One region of the Clostridium sediminicola genome, then DNA from elsewhere that is predicted to be linked to it. Evidence: riboswitches for the same ligand, from Rfam matches in the RefSeq annotation. Region 1 holds a riboswitch; the other holds the start of a gene.
What was found. A riboswitch is a leader RNA that binds a small molecule or an ion and turns the genes downstream of it on or off. The one in region 1 is predicted to bind cobalamin.

Region 1 (8,402 bases):
TATTATTAAAACAGGAAGTAAAAATTTGCTCATAGTATACAAATTAGGATGAAAATTTTTTTCATTTAATTTAAATATATCACTGAAAATATGAGAACCATCTAATGGGGGTATTGGTAATAGATTAAATATAAATAGAACTACATTAATCCAAACGGCATTTTTGAAAATATTCATAAGTACATAATAAAGATTATCGTTTAAAATACTTGTAGGTATAAAATAGCATATCTTCATTATTATTAAGAAAACAAAAGCGATAAAAAGGTTCATAATTGGTCCAGCTAATGATACAAGAATGTCATCTCTTCTTTTGTTTTTAAAGTTGTTTGGATTGATTTGAACAGGTTTAGCCCAACCAAATCCAGCCACAATAATTAGAAGCAAGCCCCAAATATCAATATGAACGAAAGGATTTGCAGAAAGCCTTCCTTGGTATCTAGGGGTATCATCACCAAGCCATACGGCTGTTTGAGCATGTGCCAATTCGTGAAATGTAAAACCTAATAAAATTCCTGGTAGCAAATATATAATATCTAAAAGTTCCATTAAAATTCTCCTTTTCCACATTTATTTTATAATAATATCATGGATAAGCAGAACATGTCTATTGTATAAATATACCAAGTGCGAATTATGACTATAAAATACTAATTATTTCATCATAGTATGATAGTCTTACAGTTCTATTTAGAGGAATTATAAGGAATTGTCTTCTATCCTAATGTCCGGTCAATAACTTTATTAACAGGTTAGTACTTCCAGTTAATTCTTTATAACTCCATTTTTTTTAATTGCCTCTTTCTCTGTTGGTTTTTACAATGATTAAAGAATTTTTATCTATTAAATCTAAATAATTCAGCATTTGTTGACTCTTTTTTTAAATATAAGTCTCTTATTATTTGTCCACCAAGGATTGCATATATGATTCCATTTGAACCATAACCTAAAGAAAAATAACAATTTGGCATCTCGTTATACTCCCCTATAAAAGGAAGACCATCTTTTGTATCTCCAAATAATCCGCTAAACCGATACTCAATTTCTAGATTATTTATTTGTGGGAAGTATGACTTTAGTTTTTTATATAAAATATTATATTTATTGATAGATGCTTTATCCTCATTTATTAGGCAAGACATTTTGCTGTTATCTCCTCCAATTTTCTCATCTTCACCGCCAATAATAATTCTGTTATCGCCAGTAGTTCTAAAATAAATATAAGGATTATCATTATCTCTTACTATGCATTTATTATACCAATTTGATATATCTTCAAGGGGTTTAGTAACTATTGTAAAAGTCCTAGACAAGTTCACAATTTTTTCTTTAACATATTTTTTACTTTCATATCCAGCAGCAATAATAATTTTCTTAGCATTTATTATAAAGTTATTAGTAGTTTTTAAAGATACAGAATTCGATGAAGGACATATTTCATCAATTTCAGTATTTTCATAAACACTAAGTCCTTTTGTTACAGATTTTGATATGAGTGCATGTGTAAATCGAAATGGATCTATTTGTGCTGCTCCAGAGTTAGAGAGAATTCCTCCCTCAACGGGAAAAGAGAACTTTTTTCTTGCCATATCTTTATTGATGTATGTAACATCAAATCCGTTTTGTTTTCTCAAATTATATTCTTTTTCTAAAGAAGATACCTTTGAAGAATTTGATGTATAATAGAAGCATTCTTTTAAGGAAAAATCACAATTATCATCTAAGGATTCTATAATATTTTCTATATCATAAACAGCTTTTTCGCAAAGTTTAAAGCATTTCAAAGCCTTTTCTGCACCAATCATAGATTTAAGTCCGATTAAATCAGTATCTATTTCATACTGAAGTATTGAAGTAGATGCCCTTGTACTTCCAAAGCCTATTATATTTTTGTCAATGATTGCAGTGTTTATTCCCTCTTCAGTAAGATAGTAAGCTGCAATTGCACCTGTAATACCAGCTCCAATAATTGCAACATCACATTCTATATCTTCACTTAAGTATTGATACTTGTTTTTTATTTTATTTATACTTGTCCAAAGCATATCCCCTGTTACAAAATTCATTTTGGTTTCCTCACTTTTAATTATGATTTTAGACTTCATTTAGTTTATCTTATAAAAGTATTATCATATAAGAATTATTTTATACATAAATCGTATACAATAAATAAGTTTTCTATAAATATAGATATGAGGTGATATTTAATGAAAAATAATATTAAAAAATGGTACATAGTAGGAACTTTATTTATAATTGTTTTTGGTGTACTACTTCATTTTCTTTATGAATGGTCAGGAAATAATTCTTTTGTTGGATTGTTTAGTGCAGTAAACGAAAGCACATGGGAGCATCTAAAGTTATTGTTTTGGCCATCATTTTTCTTTTCAATAATAGAATACATATTTATTGGAAAAGACTATAATAACTATATCACTGCAAAAGCTGTTTCGTTTTATTCAGGTATATTGCTAATAATTATATTGTTTTACACATATACAGGGATAGTAGGAGATAATTTTATTGTGATGGACATATTAATATTTATTGTAAGTGTAGTTATAAGCCAGTTTATCGGTTATAAAATTACAGTATGCAATGGAAATGTAAATGAAATCATAAATATTATATCTTTTGTAGCAATAGTTTTACTTGCTTTGGCTTTTATATTTTTTACAGTTAATCCACCACAGATACCGCTTTTTAAAGATCCTGTTACTGGAGGGTATGGTATAGTGAGTTAATAATGGGATTAAATAAAAATCATTTATTTAAATTGTAATTGAAATAGATTACGAACTAGTTGACAGTAAAGGACATCTTTCACTAAAATGAAAGGTTTTAATTAACTAAAAAGTAAATTAATTCCTTTTGAATAGGCAAAAGATCATTATTCTAATTTGCAAAGCAGATAAAGGCTTAGTTAAAGATTTTCTGAAAGAAAATCAACCTTTACTGTAGACTGTCAACCGTCAACTATAAATTGCGAAGCGTTTTTCTTCGCAATTTATAGTTATTATGAAAAGGTAATTGATTTAACAAATTCCAAATAGCCTAGCAGTATTAGCAACTACAAAACAAACAATTATACCGGTAATAGTAGGTACTAAAAAAGAAATAATAGTCCATTTTAAACTTTGAGTTTCTTTTTTTATTGTCATGCAGGTTGTAGCACAAGGCCAATGCATTAAGGAGAATAACATTACACATATTGCGGTTAAAGAAGTCCAGCCATTAGATATTAGAAGAGTTCTTAACTCGCTTAAACTATCCAATTCAAGCATACTTCCTTTTGACATATAGCTCATAATTATAATTGGAACAACTATTTCATTTGCAGGAAAACCTAAGATGAAAGCCATTAGAATATAGCCATCTAATCCAATCATTATTGCAAATGGATTTAGAAAATTAGCACAATGGGATAAAATACTTAGATTTCCAATATGAATATTTGCCATTATCCATATAACTAACCCAGCAGGTGCTGCTACAATAATTGCACGACCAAGGACAAATAGAGTTCTATCAAAAATAGATCTAACAATAACTTTGCCTACTTGCGGCTTTCTGTAGGGTGGTAGCTCCAAAGTGAAATTTGAAGGAATTCCTTTCAATATAGTCTTTGATAGTATTTTTGAAATTATTAGTGTCATTAAAACTCCAAGAATAATTACTCCAGTGAGAATAAATGTGGACACTATAGATTGAAAAGGTCCGTCTATAATACCAGTAAAGAACATTACTATAATGGCAATAAGGGTTGGAAATCTTCCATTACAAGGAACAAAGTTATTGGTGATAATAGCGATTAGCCGTTCTCTAGGTGAATTGATTATTCTACAGCCTATTATACCAGCAGCATTACAACCAAAACCCATACACATTGTTAAAGCTTGTTTTCCACAGGCGCATGCTTTCTTAAAGTAGTTGTCAAGGTTAAAAGCCACTCTAGGTAAATACCCTAAGTCTTCAAGCAATGTGAATAGAGGAAAGAAGATGGCCATAGGTGGCAGCATAACAGATACTACCCAAGCAAGTGTTTTATAAATCCCCTTAACTAATAATCCATGTACCCATGTAGGAGTCCCCAACCATATAAAAAATTCAGTAAGTCTATCTTCAATCCAAAACAGTCCATTAGCTAGAAGTTGAGAAGGCACATTAGCCCCAGTAATAGTAATCCAAAAAACTATACTTAAAAGAGCAATCATAATTGGAATTCCAAATTTTTTTGAGGTAAGATACTTATCAACTTTTCTGTCAAAACTATTATAATTTTCGATTTTAATAGAAACAGCATTACTGGTAATTTTTTCTGAAACTCTTACTAAATGAGAAACAATTGAATCACGGAACAAATCTGAATCTATACCGCTTTCTTTCAAATACGCTTTTGACTCGGCAACTTCGTTCATAATATCTATTTGATCTGTTAAATTAAAATTTAGATATTTATTAATAGAGCTTAAAATAGTTTTATCTCCATCTAAAAGTTTTAGTGATACCCACCTAGAATTGAGCTTTTCACCAAGGTGTAATTTGACTACTTTTTCAATTTTCTCTATAGCAGTTTCTATTAATTTGTCATATATAATTTCTATACTATTAGGATCAACATTGTTTGATGTAATATCGTAAACTGCTGCCATTAACTTTTTCAAACCTTTTCCTTTAATAGCACTTGTTCCTATAACAGGTACTCCAAGCTGAGTAGATAATTTGTGTAAATCTATTGAAATACCTTTTCTTTTTGCTTCATCAAGTAAATTAACACATACAACTACTTTAGAAGTTATCTCAAGGGTTTGTAGAACAAGATTTAAATTTCTTTCTAAACAAGTAGCATCAACAATAATTACTGTTGCATCTGGATTTCCAAATAAGATAAAATCTCTTGCAACTTCTTCCTCTACTGAATTTGCCATTAGTGAATAGGTTCCTGGAATATCAACTAATACAAAGTTAGTGCCATTAAAAGAATAGTTTCCATGTGCATTTGTAACAGTTTTACCAGGCCAGTTACCGGTGTGTTGATTAAGACCAGTTAAGTTATTGAAAATTGTACTTTTGCCAACGTTAGGATTTCCACCTAGAGCAATTACTTTATCATATGAATTAGTTTTTTCGATTTTAAGTTCTTCCTCAAGAATTTTTTTACCAGTGGATTTAGTGGTAAGTCCCATTAATTTTCCTCCATACATAATAATTTTTTATATTAATATAAATTAATAGTAATGATTAAAGTTACTGATTTGTATATTCTACTAGTATAGTAGAAGCTACTTCAGAGCGTAGAGCAATTACCGCACCTCTAATAAGATAAGCAACAGGGTCTCCAGATGGGCTTTTTTGCAAAGATTCTACTACTGTTTCACTAATTAAACCTAAATCCAGCAATCTTCTTCTCAACAAACCTTTAGCTATAAGTTTTTTTACTTTACATTTTTTCCCGAGTGGTAATAAGTTTAGCGGAATATAATTAGTGTTCATATTAAAACTACCTCGTCATATACAATTTTATAATATTAGTTTTAAATAAAAAGAATTGCCTTAGAGAAAAAAGTTTTCTCTACACTAAGATATGATAAATACTTTTAATATGTTATTAATATATATTCTATATGGAGAGATTTTTGTAAAGAAGTTTTCGCAATTTATAGTAGTTGTGAATTATTAATCTAAAAATGTAATAAAATAATTAGTGGAAAAATGGTGGTGGTTTAATGGATGATAAATTTTATACAGTTAGAGGTTATGAATTACAAAGGTATAATAAAAATATGTTAACTCCTGCACTTGAAGATTATTTAGAAATGATTTATAGAAATAGTTTAAATGAACCCTATATTAGAATAAATACACTTGCTCAATTACTAAATGTTAAGGATTCTTCAGCTTCTAAAATGGTAAAGAAACTAGGTGAGTTAGGATTTGTGAACTATAAAAAGTATGGGATAGTAACTTTAACGTATAAAGGAGAAAAAATTGGAGGATCTTTATTAAAAAGACATAATATAATAGAGGGATTCTTGTCTTTTATAGGTTGTAAAGAAGATGCTTTACTTGAGACTGAATTAATAGAACATATAATTACAGACAAAACTGTGAAGAATTTAAAAATTATATGCGAATTTTTTAGTAACAACAAAGAAATTTCAGAAAAATATATCGAATATAGAAAAGAATTTCATGATTGATTTGAGTTTTGTTTAGAAATAATATTATATAGAAGCCAAATTGACAATTTTATTTACCTTGCATATAATATTAGTTAAAGTGAATATTGTAGATATAGGTGCCATAAAATTATTATGGATAATAGGGAATTAGGTTAGAAGCCTAGACGGTCCCGCCGCTGTATAAGTCGAGCTGTTTATTTTTTATCCACTGCCTTTAATTAGGTGGGAAGGTATAAACAGCGTTGAAACTTGAGTCAGAAGACCTGCCTATATTGAGTTGCTATTAACTCTACGGATGGTAGGGGGCAAAATCAGACTATATATACTATATTGGTCTTTTTGTGCATATATAAACCGCTTATCATTGATAAGTGGTTTTATGATTTCTATCCTTTTTAAAAGAAGGAGATAGGATTATTGTAAGCGAAGCAGAGCATCATTCAAATTTTGTTGTGTGGCAGCAATTATGATCTAGGGATAGTTTTAGATAAATTTAATATAGCTATTAGATTTGGGAATCATTGTGCTCAGCCACTGATGAATGCTTTGAAAACTGATGGGACATTAAGAAATTCATTTGAAATATTATAAAAAAGATTAAATGCCAAATAAAAAAATGGAAAATCAACATATTTTACAATAAAGACTCAGATGAATCATAATCTCATCTGAGTCTTTATTATAGAATATTAATTAGTTTATGTGTATAAATATTTAAAAATATTGTGGAGAAATGTGTATAAATGTGTCGCGATATTAATTTATGTTGATTAAAGTTGTGATATGTGGTAAAATGTTGTTAACAAATAAAAATAAGAATGTAGAGGGATTAGAAGCAATGTTAGCAGTTGACAGGTTGAAAAAAATAGAAGAATTATTAATAGAAAATGGTAGTGTATTAATTAGTAATTTAAGTGAATTATTTGATGTATCCGAAGAGACCGTTCGAAGAGATTTGGATAAACTTGAAAAAGAAAACAAATTAAAACGAGTTCGACGTGGTGCATATTTACCTGAAACCGCAGATAATGAAGTTCCAATTGGAATAAGGGAAAAAATTTATTTAGAAGAGAAACAACTGATAGGTGAAAAGTGTATTGAAATGATTGAAGAGGGTGACTGTATCATGCTTGATAGTAGCACAACAGCACTGTATATTGCTAAAAATTTAAATACAAGCAAGAAAAAAGTTACTGTTATTACGAATTCTTTGATGATTACACATGAATTTGATAAAAGTAAGACTGTTAAAGTAATTTGTTTAGGTGGAATACTTCGAAAAAGTACTAGCTCTTTTGTTGGATATATGACAACTGAGAACTTAGAAAAATTATCTGCTGATAAAGCATTTATAAGCTGTTCTTCAATAAGTACAGACATGGGTGTAACAGATAATCATGAATTAGAAGCAATGGTAAGGAAAAATATGTTGACAAATTCAATGAAAAAGTATTTGGTAGTAGACTATACAAAATTTGATTCACCTTCTGTCAATAAAATTTGTAAATTGAATGAATTAGACGTGATTATAACAGATAGAGAAATATCGAAAAAATATAAAGAGGTTTTAATTAAAAATGAAGTGGAAATAGTTATTGCGAGTGAAGAATAGGAGGGTGAAGTTGTAATGGAAAATTTTACATTTAAGAGTGCTACTAAAATTATTTTCGGAAAAGATGCTGAAAATACAGTAGGTGAACATGTTATAAAACATAGTCGAAAGGTATTGATTCACTACGGTGGAGATTACCTAAAAGAGTTTGGGATTCTTGATAGGATTATTAAATCATTAGAAAAAAATGGTGTGGAATGTGTTGTTTTAGACGGTGTAGTTCCTAATCCAAGGTTGTCGCTTGTGTATAAAGGTATTGAGATTTGTAAGAAAGAAAATATTGATTTTGTATTAGCTATTGGTGGAGGAAGTGCTATTGATTCTTCAAAAGCCATTGCTTTAGGAACAAAGTATGATGGTGATGTTTGGGATTTCTATTCAGGTAAAGCAACACCTAAAGAGGCCTTAAAAGTTGGTACAATCCTTACAATTCCAGGTTCAGGTTCAGAAATGTCAGAGAGTAGTATTATTACCAATGAAGAGAAGAATTTAAAATGTGGAATAGATTGTGAATTGATTGTTCCAGAGTTTTCTATTTTGAATCCTGAAATGTGTTATACGATACCACCATATTTTATGTCTTGTGGAATAGCTGATATTTTATCACA
Region 2 (8,402 bases), on a different contig from region 1:
GTAAATCAGGATATCTGGACGTTACTCTTGAAGGTGGAGAACAATCCAATAATCTTTTAGTGAGTTGTGTAACAGATCACTTAGTTGTATTTAAAGATGAAGATAATCAAGTGTATAAATTAATGTACCTCTGTTGTATAACAGAAGTCATTGATGTACCTCCTCCTTATAATAATGGAGGTTATGGATTGTCAGAAGTAGCAGATGATGAAGACGTATTACAAATTGAAAAAGAAATTCCACAAGAAGATTCAGAAAAGTAGATTTAAAATTAGCAGCCGTATTTTGGCTGCTTTAATGTTTGGAAGGCGTATTATTTAGCCGATAGTTAAAAAACTAGTACCTATCAAATGAAGAGTAAGATGTAAACAATAGTTTTTTCGGTGATGATAGGATATAAAGCAAACTATTGTTTGTTTTTAGTCTATTTTGAATTAATAATTCATATTATAAATATAGAGATACTATACAAAATTTCGATTTTGAGGTATAGATAAATAAATAATACTTGAATTAAGTTCATGGTAGATTCTTTTTAGTATAAGTAATTAAGAAGGAGAATTCACATATGTCAAGAAGGCATAAACATAAAAGTGATTCTAAGAAAAAAAATAGGCATCCAGAATGCCAAGTTGTTAAAATTGAAGAAACTACAACTGTTGACAAAGTTATCAATAATGATAAATCAGAGAATGATAGTTTAGGGGATACCATAGAGAGTTTAAGTGAATTTGATATAGTTGATATTGAAGCAAACAATGATATTTCTCAATCAGAAGAAGGAGCAAATGATGAAGTAAGTGAAGACTATAGGGTTGAGGTTTATAAATCTTCAATCATTAAGGAATGTTCTAATGAAGTAATTAAGACTAAAAGTAAAAAGAATACAAACTCAGTTGTTTCTATGCTTCCTGTTTTATTAGCAGTTTGTAAAGTTAACATAAACTTAGAAGCAATAATTAATTTTTTTGAACCGGTTTTAGAAATATCTAAAATAAACAAAAATGTAATTTTAGAAAAATATTATTTTATGCAAGAAACTAATACATTGTTTTTGCAAGGATTTATTAGACAATATGTTGAGTATGCTTCTGTAAAATCAGTTAGAGAAAAATCGATATGTGGAGATGTAGCATATTCAATGGTGTATATTCCTTTTGAATGTTCTACAGATGTATATCTAACAACTAAAGCAAAACAATTGAAAAGAACTTCTTCAAATGAAGAGAATTACCGAAATAGTAGTACTTTTGAAGAAAATTCGTTTTCAAAAGTATATTACCATTCACAATACTTTAACAATAATGTATTTTGTGAACTTGAGTCAGCAAAAATTTTAGAGCTCAGTATAAAAGAAGATAAAGAAAAGTTGAACGATTTTTTTGTAGATGAATACACATTTAAAAAGTTGAAGGAAAAAGTTGTTGTGTCGTTAACAATTAAATTATTACAAAACCAAGAGATTTTTATTCCTGGTGATTAGTATATGAAAGGAGAAACTTTTGAAAAAGATTTTTGAAATCAAATACGAAAATTTACAAAAGTGTGCGGAACTACACAGAGAAGTATTTAATGACAAGCCATGGAACGAAAAATGGACATTAGAAACATCTTACATAAGATTATCTGATATATATAGAACACCAAATTTTATAGGTTTAATGTATGTTGAAAATGGAAATGTTATAGGAGCAGTGTTTGGCAATTGTGAGCAAATGTACGATGGCAAACGTTATTTTTTAAAAGAGATGTTTGTTGATAAAAATTTAAAAGGAAATAAAATTGGAAGTGAAATGTTAGCAGATATAGAAAAGCAGGTTAAAAAGTTTGATATAAAGGCAGTTTTTTTATTTACTTCAAGAGGAAATCATACAGATAGATTTTATTTCAAAAATAAGTACAAGATTTATAGAGAATTAGATAATATGGTTATGATGGGAAAGACAATAAAATAATTCAATGTATTTCGGGGACGGGTCTAAACTTTACTAAGAGTTGAGACCCGTCCCTAAGTAATATGATATAATAAAAAACAAGAGGTGAGTAAATTGAATGGTATAAAATGCGAAAAAAGGGTTTATACAAACAAATTGAATACTCATAATCATCCATTTGCTCAAATGATAATGCCGATACATGGAAAGCTTCATATAGAAACAGACTATAAAAACCTTTTATTGGACAAAAATTATTTATTTTTGTTGCCCCCTGAGTGTTTGCATGGTTTCAAAGCTGATAACAGTAATGAATTTTTAGTTTTAGATATACCAGAGCATATGGTTAATAAACATGATATGGATAAAATGAAAGGTGGTAACAAGATTATTCTTGATGAAAAGTGGAAGGCAATAAGATATTTATTATTAAATGAAGCATATAAAAAACAAAATTCAACTGCAATTAATAATCTGTTCCAATATTTGTATAGTTTTATTCCACAAGAAAATATTTCTGAATCTATAAAATATATTAATGAAAATTTTGCACAAGAGATAGATTTAAAAACTCTGGCGGAGATTGAGCATTATAACATTACTTACTATAGCGAGTGGTTTAAAAAGAACATGAATATTTCTCCAGTAGAATATATACAAAACTTAAGAATAGAAAAAGCTAAAGAACTTTTAGTAGATACTGATTTTTCCATATTACAGATTGCTCAAATGGTTGGATATAAACATAATTCATCTTTAACTAAAAGGTTTAAGGAGTTGGAAAAGATGACGCCAATGAAGTTTAGAAAAAGAATCCGAAAATAAGCAAAAATACATCATGAAATCGACAAAGCTTTTTTCTTATAATAAAATATAATATAAATAAGAGAATTTAATAACTACTAGCAAAGTAGTTATTTTTTATTTGGAAGATTTTTTACATGGAAATAAAATTTACTGTAAACTGCTAGAGGAGAGAAAATTAATATGGAAATAAATAAAACTAGAAATAAAAGAAGAAATGCTTATTTAAATTTATTTTTGTGTATTTTATTGTGGGCATCAATACCTGTAGCAACAAAAAAAATTCTTGTAGAGTTGGACAACTTACAAACATTATTCTATTCAACAGTTTTCTCATTATTGGTAATGGGTATATTAATGATAGTTCAAAAAAAGAAAAAGGAACTAAAAAAATATAGTATAAGGCAATATTCAATAATGTTTTTCTTGGGATTCTTGGGAAATTATTTATATTATATTTTATTATATGGAGCGATTGATAAAACAACGGCTTCAGAAGGCTTTATTCTTGCATATACGTGGCCAATGTTAGTATTAGTATTATCATTTATAATACTTAAGGAGAAAGTAACGCTAAAGAAAGTAGTAGGAGTTTTAATTAGTTTTTTCGGTATAATTATAATAACAACAAATGGAAATATAACAAAATTCAATTTAACGAATTTATATGGAGATATACTTGCGTTAAGCGGAGCAATTGTTTTCGCACTATTTTCTGTTCTAGGAAAGAAATATAATTTTGATAAGACAATAAGCGTTTTTATTTATTTTCTAAGTGCATTAATATTTTTAATTCCTACGGTTTTAAATTTTTCGGGATTAGTTTTACCAAGTTCAAATGTTTGGATTTGGATCATCTATAATGGAGTTTTTGTAAATGGTGTATCTTATATATTTTGGTTTAAAGCTCTGGAAGGCGGAGAAACTGCAATAATTTCCAATGTTCTTTATTTGACTCCTTTTGTTTCTCTAATATATATTTCAATATTTTTAGACGAAAAAATATTGATGAGTTCTGTAATTGGCTTGGTAGTTATTGTTTTTGGAGTGGTATTGCAGTATATAGGTAAACCATTTTTTAACTAACATTTCAAGATAATATGAAAAATATAGTTGACAATTGAAATAAAAGACGAACTAAAACAGTGACAAGTGACAAGTTGTGTAAGCAAATAAAAATCTAATTATCTCTTTATAAGAACTTGCAAATTTAAATTAATACTCTCCAGATGAAAGTTTGAATATCTGATATTCTCTATTGAAATAACTTTTCCTATTGGCACAAGCTTATTCTTTTTTAGATAATCGTAAAATTTTGTTTCTTCAATATCAAATTCTTCAAAATCTTCAATAAAGGTATTATAGTTTAGATAAGTTCCTTTAGGTAGAATTATAGTATCATATCCCTCGAAGTTTTTTGTTTCATGTGTTTTAGGTATACCAATTGTAAAATTTTCATTATCTAAATTAATATAATAGATATCGTGAGTTACATCTAAATAATTTATGTTTTTAGATTTCATAATTTCATACATTTCTTTTATTGTATATTCAAATATTTTTCCTGTTTGAATACAATAGAGTTTTCTTTCAGGAATATATAGAATTTGATAATTTGTTTTTAAACCTTTGAAATCTCTCAGCATATTCAAGTTTTTGGATACATACTTTTTTTTGTTTTGTAACTCAATTATTTTTGAATCTATGGACGATAGGGATGAATTAAGAATTTCAATGTAATCGTCAATAGAATAATTATTTATAATAGTTTTCAATTGTTTTAAAGGAATATTTAGCTTTCTGAATAAGAGAATTGATTCTAATTTATCTAACTGGGAATAATCGTAAAGTCTATAGCCATTATCATCAATTTTGCATGGTGATACCAAACCTTCTTTTTCATAGTAACGGATATTTGATGTTGCTATATTCAATAAATTTGCCAATTCACCAATAGTTAAATATTTACGCAATATTCATAACCTCCTTATTGACCTTGAACCTACTTCAAGGTTTATTATAAAAGAGAAGAAGAGTTTTAACAAGTTTTATAAGTATGACAATCGGGAGGAAATAGGAAAAAATGGAATCAAATAAAAGAAGAGATATTGACTTAGGGAAAGATAAAATTCCAAGGATTTTTTGGAGCTATGCAGTTCCATCTATATTGGCATTATTGGCACAAGAAACTGCAGGTTTTGTAGATTCAGTATTTATTGGGAGATATGTAGGGGCTGATGGTTTATCAGGAATTACGCTTATAATGCCGGTTATCATGTTTTTGTCAGGAATAGCAGCAATGATTGGCATTGGTGGAACTACATTAGCTGGTATTCATAAAGGAAAAGAAGAGAATGATAAAAGTAATAATTATTTTAATGTTACTATAGTATTTTTAGGAATAGTTGCAGTTATGGGTACTATTCTTTTATTTGGATTAAGTGAAAGATTTGCCGATTTATTAGGTGCAGAAGGTCAAGTGGCAAAGTTTATGATTGATTATGCAAAAATTATTTCATTGTTTTTTCTACCATTTTTATTAGTTTTCGCATGCTCATTTTTCTTGAAATTAGATGGTAAGCCTGTTGAAGTAGTTGTGATTATATTATGTGGTACAGTTATTAATATAATATTGGACTATGTTTTTGTTGTAATTTTTGGATGGAGTATGGAAGGAGCTGCTCTTGCTACAGGGATTTCACAATTAATTCCGTGTATAATTATGTTATATATTATTAAATATAAATCATCATGGAAGTTTTCAGTTCCTATTTTTAAGAAGAAAGAGATATGGGCAATGCTATTTAATGGATCATCTGAGCTCTTGAGTTTGGCAGCTGTATCTATTGCAGGACTTTTATATAATATTATAATAATAAAAAATATTGGAGTTCATGGTGTAGCAGCATTTGCAGTAGCTATGCAAATATCAACAGTTACAACATCAGTATTTTATGGTTTTGCAGAGGCAATCCAATCTGCTGTTAGTTATAATCTAGGTGCAAATAAACTCATAAGAGTTAAGAGTTTAAGGAATATGTCAATTTATGCAAATTTAGTTTCAGGGATTATAGTTTGTGTAGTTTCGTTGGTGTTTGGAGAAGGATTGGCCAGTATATTTATCAAAGAACAAGGGACTATTGAGTTAGCAACATATATATTAAAGTATTTTGCATTTTCATTTTTATTGACAGGGATAAATATAACTTTAGCCACTTATTATACTGCTGTTAATTCACCAGTGTTATCAGGAGTATTGTCATTATCGAGGAGTCTAATAGCACTTCTTATAGGGTTACTATTAATGCCAATGATATTTGGAGACAAAGGTATATGGATGGCAGTAATATTTGCTGAAGTTGTTACGGTGATTGTGGGAAGTTTATGTGCAAAACGGTATCCATTTGGGATCATTGATATTAGAAAAATTAAAAGTAATAATTTAATTGAAAAAATATTATAATGGCAGTGATTAACTTTTATCTTGACATAGTTTTTTTAGATTGATAATATGTATTTAACAATAGAATATTGCAAATATTATAGGTGATTGCCATAAAAGGTGATTAGAGGGAAATGGGTTAAAAACCCATGCGGTCCCGCCACTGTAATGAGGAGCGTTCTAATAATTTGCCACTGAGAAATCGGGAAGGTGTTAGAATGTGTTGATACTAAGCCAGGAGACCTGCCTATAAAGTATAAATAACAAACTTACGAGGATAAGCTAATGTTATGATTTTGTATGATATTTATGCATTTCAATAGTTGTTTTAATTGGAAATTTATTAAATATCATATATCGTATATTAGAATTATGAACTGTTATCCTTTGATAGCGGTTTTTATTTTTGTAATAAAAGCTGCGGACTTACAAAGATAAGGAGGAGAAAATATGAGCAAAATTAAAAGAGGGTTAGGATTAGTATTAATTACAATTTTTATGTTCTCTTTTGTTGCATGTGGAAAGACTATAAGTGACATTAATAAAAATACTAAGGAAAAGAAAGTAGAAGAAAATAAAGAGATAAAGAAAGAAGAAATAAAAACTTTATATCCACTAACTATTATAGATTCTTTGAAAAGAGAGGTTAAGATAGAAGAAGAACCTCAAAAAATTATTTCTATTGCTCCCAATATAACTGAAATAGTATTTGCATTAGGAGCATCAGAGAAATTAATAGGAAGAACTGATTATTGCACTTATCCACAGGAAGTATCGAAAATTGAATCAATAGGAGGGATGCAAGATCCTAATGTGGAAAAAATTGTTGAGCTTAAACCAGATGTGGTTATTGCATCTACTCATTTCAAAAAAGAAATCTTAGAAAAATTAGAATTATTAGGAGTAAAAGTTGTTGTTTTGTATGGAGAAGAAAGCTTTGATGGAGCTTATGAATCCATATTAAAAGTAGCAAATATACTTAATAAAAATTCTCAAGCTGATAAAGTAGTTAAAGATATGAAGGAAAAAGTAGAATTTGTAATTAATACAGTTAATGATGTTGAAAAACCTTCTGTTTATTACGTTATTGGGTATGGAGAAGGTGGAGATTATACTGCTGGCAAGGGAACATTTATTGGAGGAATTATAGAAATGGCAGGAGCTAATAATGCTGCTTACGATGTAGATGGATGGTCTTATAGCTTGGAAAAACTAGTTGAGAATGATCCTGACATCCTTATTTGCTCAAATAAATGGGATTCAAAGACAGGAATTCAAGCAGCAAATGGATATAAAGATTTAACTGCTGTTAAAGAAGGAAAATTAATGGAGATTGATAGTGATCTGATACAACTTCAAGGCCCAAGATTAGCTGATGGTCTAGAAGCTATGGCAAAATTAATTCATCCCGATTTATTTGATTAGTTTTATGAAAATAGGTGACATAATGGATTACGCTAACAAAAAAAAATATTTTAAAGAAAAATTTTTTATAATGTTAATTTTTTTATTCATAGTAATAGTTATTTCTGCTACTTTAGGAGTTGCAAATGTATCATTTTTAGATTCTATTAGAATTATTTTAGATAAAATACCCTTAATAGAAAAGTTAATAAATACTAATGATATAAAAGAAGTTTACCAGAAGATTATTTTAATGATAAGATTACCAAGAATATTATTAGCAGGGCTAGTAGGAGCAGGGTTATCAACTGTAGGATGTTCTTATCAAGGAATATTTAAAAACCCTATGGCTGACCCTTATGTTTTGGGAGTTTCTACTGGAGCAGCACTTGGCGCAACCATAGCTATTATTTTTGGATTTACTATATCTTTTTTTGGTCTAGGAATAATAACTTTTTCAGCATTCAGTGGTGCAATTGTTACTATAATTGTAGTTTATAATATAGCAAGAGTAGGAAATAAAGTTCCGGTAGTTAATATGTTGCTTTCAGGTATAGCTGTAAACTTTTTTCTGGGATCAATAATATCATTATTAATGGTTTTTCATAGAGATAATGTCGAAAAAATTATTTTTTGGACAATGGGCAGTTTTTCGGCTGCTGATTGGGAAAGAGTTATAGTAATCACTCCTATTATAATAATTGGTATTATAATGGTTTATATTTACGCCAGAGATTTAAATATAATGTTAACAGGAGAAAGTTCGGCACAAAGTTTAGGTATAAACGTTGAAACAGTCAAAAAGCAGTTGCTTCTAA

Region 2: another riboswitch for cobalamin. It lies ahead of ACQ3F0_RS09180 (ABC transporter substrate-binding protein); the one in region 1 lies ahead of ACQ3F0_RS15595 (aminotransferase class V-fold PLP-dependent enzyme).

The regions. Positions count from the first base shown of each region.
Region 1 is NZ_BAABMF010000009.1:178,097-186,498, forward strand. Features, by position in the region: gene ACQ3F0_RS15565 (site-2 protease family protein) at 1-549, opposite strand, end outside; gene ACQ3F0_RS15570 (NAD(P)/FAD-dependent oxidoreductase) at 837-2,066, opposite strand; gene ACQ3F0_RS15575 (DUF6512 family protein) at 2,208-2,744, shown strand; gene feoB (ferrous iron transport protein B) at 3,036-5,186, opposite strand; gene ACQ3F0_RS15585 (FeoA family protein) at 5,248-5,493, opposite strand; gene ACQ3F0_RS15590 (metal-dependent transcriptional regulator) at 5,727-6,200, shown strand; cobalamin riboswitch at 6,280-6,467, shown strand; partial or broken gene ACQ3F0_RS15595 (aminotransferase class V-fold PLP-dependent enzyme) at 6,581-6,652, shown strand; gene ACQ3F0_RS15600 (aminotransferase class V-fold PLP-dependent enzyme) at 6,633-6,773, shown strand; gene ACQ3F0_RS15605 (DeoR/GlpR family DNA-binding transcription regulator) at 6,946-7,794, shown strand; gene ACQ3F0_RS15610 (iron-containing alcohol dehydrogenase) at 7,810-8,402, shown strand, end outside.
Region 2 is NZ_BAABMF010000004.1:53,797-62,198, forward strand. Features, by position in the region: gene ACQ3F0_RS09145 (hypothetical protein) at 1-263, shown strand, start outside; gene ACQ3F0_RS09150 (CsxC family protein) at 569-1,483, shown strand; gene ACQ3F0_RS09155 (GNAT family N-acetyltransferase) at 1,503-1,955, shown strand; gene ACQ3F0_RS09160 (AraC family transcriptional regulator) at 2,049-2,759, shown strand; gene ACQ3F0_RS09165 (DMT family transporter) at 2,922-3,824, shown strand; gene ACQ3F0_RS09170 (MerR family transcriptional regulator) at 3,923-4,711, opposite strand; gene ACQ3F0_RS09175 (MATE family efflux transporter) at 4,822-6,201, shown strand; cobalamin riboswitch at 6,266-6,445, shown strand; gene ACQ3F0_RS09180 (ABC transporter substrate-binding protein) at 6,631-7,605, shown strand; gene ACQ3F0_RS09185 (FecCD family ABC transporter permease) at 7,628-8,402, shown strand, end outside.